Regions from separate parts of the Proteiniborus ethanoligenes genome, predicted to be linked through region 2. Evidence: riboswitches for the same ligand, from Rfam matches in the RefSeq annotation. Region 2 holds a riboswitch; the other holds the start of a gene.

Region 1 (2,414 bases), on a different contig from region 2:
CATTAGCTTCTTGTCTGCCTCCGTATTTGGTATAAATCTGTGCATACTATTCCTCCTTACTACAGAAGTCTTCGTATTCCTCAGCATTCATTAATTCTTCTAATTCAGATTCATCTGTAAGTTCAATTTTTACAATCCAGTTAGCATATGGATCTTCGTTGATTAAGCCTGGTTCTCCATCTAAATCTTCATTTACCTCAACAACTCTACCTGATACAGGAAGATAAGAATCTGAAGCAGCTTTAACTGATTCAACTACAGAGAAAACATCTCCTGCATTTAGTTCGTCATCAACTTGAGGTAATTCAACATAAACGATTTCCCCTAGCTTATGTTGTGCAAAATCTGTAATTCCAATATAAGCTTCTTTTCCTTCTACTTTTATCCACTCATGATCATTTGAATATAATAGACCTTCTACTATTTTCATAAAAAACTCCTCCTTAAATTTAATCCTTTTTTATTTTTTTATATTGTTTTATTTTTTATAATGCTTTTGATAGAATGTCTTGCTTACTACCTTAGCTTTTAATGTTCTGTTTCTTACTTTGATTTCAATAGGCGTTTCTAAAGCTGTATAGTCCATATCTAGCATTGCAAAGCCTATATTTCTCTTTAAAGTAGGAGAGAAATATCCTGTAGTTACAAAGCCTATTTTCTTATCATCTGCATAAACTTCATAGCCATGTCTAGGTACGCCCTTATCTATCATTTCAATACCTACTACTTTTCTCTTTAGCCCTTCTGCTTTTTGTTTTACAAGGGCATCTTTTCCTATAAAATTATCTTTATTTAGTTTTACAAACATTCCTAGTCCTGCTTCTAATGGAGTAATATCTTGACTTATTTCGTTTCCATATAGAGGAAGTGTAGCTTCAAATCTTAATGTGTCTCTTGAGCCAAGACCCGCTGGTCTAATCCCTTCTTCTTTACCTGCTTCCATTAGCTTCTCCCATAGACTTTCTGCATGCTCATGGTCAAAGTAAATCTCAAATCCATCTTCTCCAGTATATCCAGTCCTTGAAATTAAACAATTTGCTCCAGCTACATTTACATCTCTTTTTAAATAGAAAAATCCTATTTGAGAAAGATCTGTGTCAGTAAGTTTTTGAAGAATCTTTTCTGCTTCTGGTCCTTGGATAGCAATTTCAGATATTTCATCTGAAAGATTCTTTACAGTCACATCGAAATCCTTTGCGTGTTGATTAATCCACTCTACGTCTTTTTCCACATTACTTGCATTGATAACTAGGAAGTAATGGTCTCTTGAGAACTTGTAAACTAAAAGATCGTCCACAACTCCTCCATCTGGATAACACATAAAACTATATGCTATCTGATTGTCATTAAGTACAGATACGTCATTTGTAACTAAGTACTGAATAAAATCAAATGCCTGCGGTCCTGTTACTTCTACTTCTCCCATATGGGAAACATCAAAAATCCCTGCTCTTGTTCTAACTGCTTCATGCTCCTGTGTCAAGCCCTCATATTGTACTGGTAATGCCCATCCTGCATAATCTACAATGTTACCACCATATTTCAGATGTGCATTATAAAGCGATGTTTTTCTTGGTTCTGCCAAAGTAACTCCTCCTTTCAGTTTTTGGGTTTCTTTATAATACTATAAATTAATATTAATTATGTAATAATAATTATTATGTTCGTTGTAAAAATGCACAGCATAGATATAATATACCCAATTTATTTGTAAATCTTACATCTGATATTCATAGGATTATATGGTGTAGTTAATCATAATGAAAAAGGAATACAATAGCATAAAAGCATTAGAAAGCCGTGTGCCATTATATTCCTCTGTTCTATAACCTGAGAGTTTCTGTATTATAATACATTTCTCCTTCGGTGCTGATTATTCAGACTCTTCAGAGTTCCATCTGATGACGATACTTTTGCCTGAAAGTTTCTATAAAAGATTGGCTCTTCTTATATTGCTTCTTCGGCTATCTCACTATATGTAGATATCTCACGCCACCTTCATCTGGTGCATATATATTTTTCATTTCCTCATTCGCTTAAATGATAATATATTTTCATAAAAATATCAATAATTGTTATTAAATTAACTTTAGTATTGTTAAATTTTTAACCATCGTCGTTGGAATAAGGTTATGTACACATTAAAGATGCACCTGTCTGGTTATCTAATATTGGCTTTTTATATAAGAAAGTTTTCTATTATTTAGTTATATTACTTGTATTAAATTATATTATATTTATTAATAATTAACAATGATTGTTAGGAAAATTTCACATTTATTGTTAAACCATTTTCAATATTGTTTTTAGTAATATATATTATATTTGTGATAGAATATAATTTATGTAGTAGATACACTTATTATGTCATAGGTTTATGCAAATTTTGGAGGTGGATTTTTTGAGTAATCAAT
Region 2 (2,414 bases):
TCTGAAAGCTCCATGATATGTGGCATTAAGGCTTTACAAGGTTCACACCCTTCACTCCAGAAATCAACTAAAACATGTCCCTCTGCTTGAAGTACTTCAACTTCAAAAGTATCTTTGTCAACAGCTAACATTCATATCCCTCCTAATATATTTGTTTTATTTAAAAAATTTCTATTTTTATTCCTCAAAAACGCTTTCTATGTACTTTTCAGCTTGTGTAGCAGCTATAGCACCATCTGCTGTTGCTGTAACCACTTGTCTTAGTGATTTAACCCTGCAATCACCAGCTGCAAATACTCCCGGTATATTAGTTTTCATATTATCATCTGTAATAATATAACCATTTTCCATGTTTATCATGCCGTCAAACAATGAAGTTACTGGGTCATAGCCTACAAATACAAATATACCAAAAGTGCCATCATCTTCATTAGCAAAAATTTCTGTTTCTTCTCCAGTTACTCTATTTGTAAGTATCATTGATTCTACTATGCCATCGCCTTTAACTTCCTTAACTACCGAATTCCATATAAAATCAATTTTTTCATTTTTAAAAGCCTTCTCTTGAATTGATTTAGCAGCTCTAAGTTCATCTCTTCTATGAATAATAGTCACTTTTCTAGCAAATTTAGTTAAATACATTGCTTCTTCAACAGCTGAATCTCCTCCACCTATTACAAAAACTTCTAAATCAGTAAAGAAATCTGCGTCACAAGTTGCGCAATAGGAAACTCCCTTACCAGTAAGCTCTTTTTCTCCTGGACATCCCATAAGCTTAGGCTTTGCTCCTGTAGCAATTATTATTGATTTTGCGTGATATTCGCCTTTTGCTCCTTTAACAATCTTAATTTTGTCTTCTAACTGAACCTCTTTAACTTCATCTAGTACCCTTTCTGCCCCAAACTCTTCTGCTTGTTCTACCATTCTAGCAACTAGTGATGGGCCTGAAGCGTCCTTTTCTGAGCCTGGGTAGTTGGCTACTTCTTCAGTAGTAACTATTTGACCACCAGCCTTTTCTCTTTCTAAAATAAGCGTTTTCATTTTTGCTCTTGCCGCATATAATCCTGCTGCTAAACCTGCTGGACCTGCTCCGATTATTATAGTATCGTATAGATTTGCCATTAGCGTCACTCCTTTAATTTTATACTATTATATACCCAATTTACTATTGTGGTTAACAGTAGCAAATAATACTGTTCAGCAACTAAAATTTACCCAAAATTACCCTGTTTTATTCAAAATTAGTCATGTTATTTAAAATACCTTCTATTAGTGAAAAATCTACTGTCTGGAAATCTAAAAGTGCTATATCAGTCCAATTTGGAGTCATCTTGTTCTCCATAAATTTTCTGGCAGTGGTTATGGCACTCTCTATAATTGATAACGAATTATAATCTAAGTTTTTTTTATTTTTTGAAATAAGAATTGTTCTATATGGAGTTTCATTAGGCTTAATGCTGCCTGCTAGGGGATGTGATAAAAGTATATGACCCAAATGTATTTTGTCTCTTACAGTTTCCAAAACACCTATATAGTCCTTTTCGCAGAACTGAATTTCATATGTAGAAGAAAATACATCTTTTATTAGTGGGTTATTCGTAAATATAATACAGCTCATAGGTTTCACTCCTTATAATGTACATACAATTATTTAGAGACAAAAAAACAGAATAGAAGTTTACATTATTATGTGCCCCTCTACTCTGTTCTAAACCTGAGAGATTCTTCTTTTTAAAGAATTGCCCCTTCGGTGCCATAGGCTTTCCAGAGAACTGTCCAAATACGGTCCTTTTGCCTGAGAGCTTCTCCATAAATGGCAAACTTATGACTTACTCCTTCGGCGCCAAATTTAATTGGTCTCTTCCGCATTTTTCATTCAGCATTTATTTAATTATAGAATTGTTAAATAAAAATCAATCTTGTTGTTCAAGAACATTATAATATATATTTTTTTTATATACAACACTTTTTATCACTTTTTTATTAAAAAATCATTAAATATCTTTAATATTTAATGATTTTTTTGGTTATTTTCTATAAACTTATCTGGTTTATCTCTTATTTTAGAGCATCTAACATATACAGAGCAATGTTTGAAGAATGGTCTGATATTCTTTCAAGATTGCTTATCATATCAAGAAATATTATACCTGAGCTTGGTGAGCATGACTGAGTGTTTAGTCTTTCAATATGTCTAGCCCTGTATTCCTTTTCCATAATATCAACCTCTGCCTCTAAATCTATTACTTCATTTGCTATTACAGGGTCTGCAGTTTTAAAGGCCAATAAGGATTTACTGAATGTATTCTCTACCTTATCAAACATAACATGAAGTTCATCAAGAGCCATATCTGTAAACCAAAGCTTTTCATCTATTCTAGTCTGTGATAGCTCTGCTATATTTTCAGCATGGT

The links. Region 2 has a riboswitch for glycine ahead of BLV37_RS11730 (GrdX family protein). Riboswitches for the same ligand answer to the same signal wherever they lie in the genome.
Region 1: it holds a riboswitch for glycine, as region 2 does, so the genes downstream of both, gcvT (glycine cleavage system aminomethyltransferase GcvT) here and BLV37_RS11730 (GrdX family protein) in region 2, are expected to answer to the same signal.

The regions. Positions count from the first base shown of each region.
Region 1 is NZ_FNQE01000008.1:70,045-72,458, reverse strand. It holds gene gcvPA (aminomethyl-transferring glycine dehydrogenase subunit GcvPA) at 1-45, opposite strand, end outside; gene gcvH (glycine cleavage system protein GcvH) at 47-430, opposite strand; gene gcvT (glycine cleavage system aminomethyltransferase GcvT) at 479-1,585, opposite strand; glycine riboswitch at 1,809-1,900, opposite strand; gene BLV37_RS04690 (pyrophosphohydrolase domain-containing protein) at 2,402-2,414, shown strand, end outside.
Region 2 is NZ_FNQE01000029.1:5,104-7,517, reverse strand. It holds gene trxA (thioredoxin TrxA) at 1-131, opposite strand, end outside; gene trxB (thioredoxin-disulfide reductase) at 178-1,122, opposite strand; gene BLV37_RS11730 (GrdX family protein) at 1,232-1,618, opposite strand; glycine riboswitch at 1,700-1,772, opposite strand; glycine riboswitch at 1,774-1,876, opposite strand; gene BLV37_RS11725 (Na/Pi cotransporter family protein) at 2,059-2,414, opposite strand, start outside.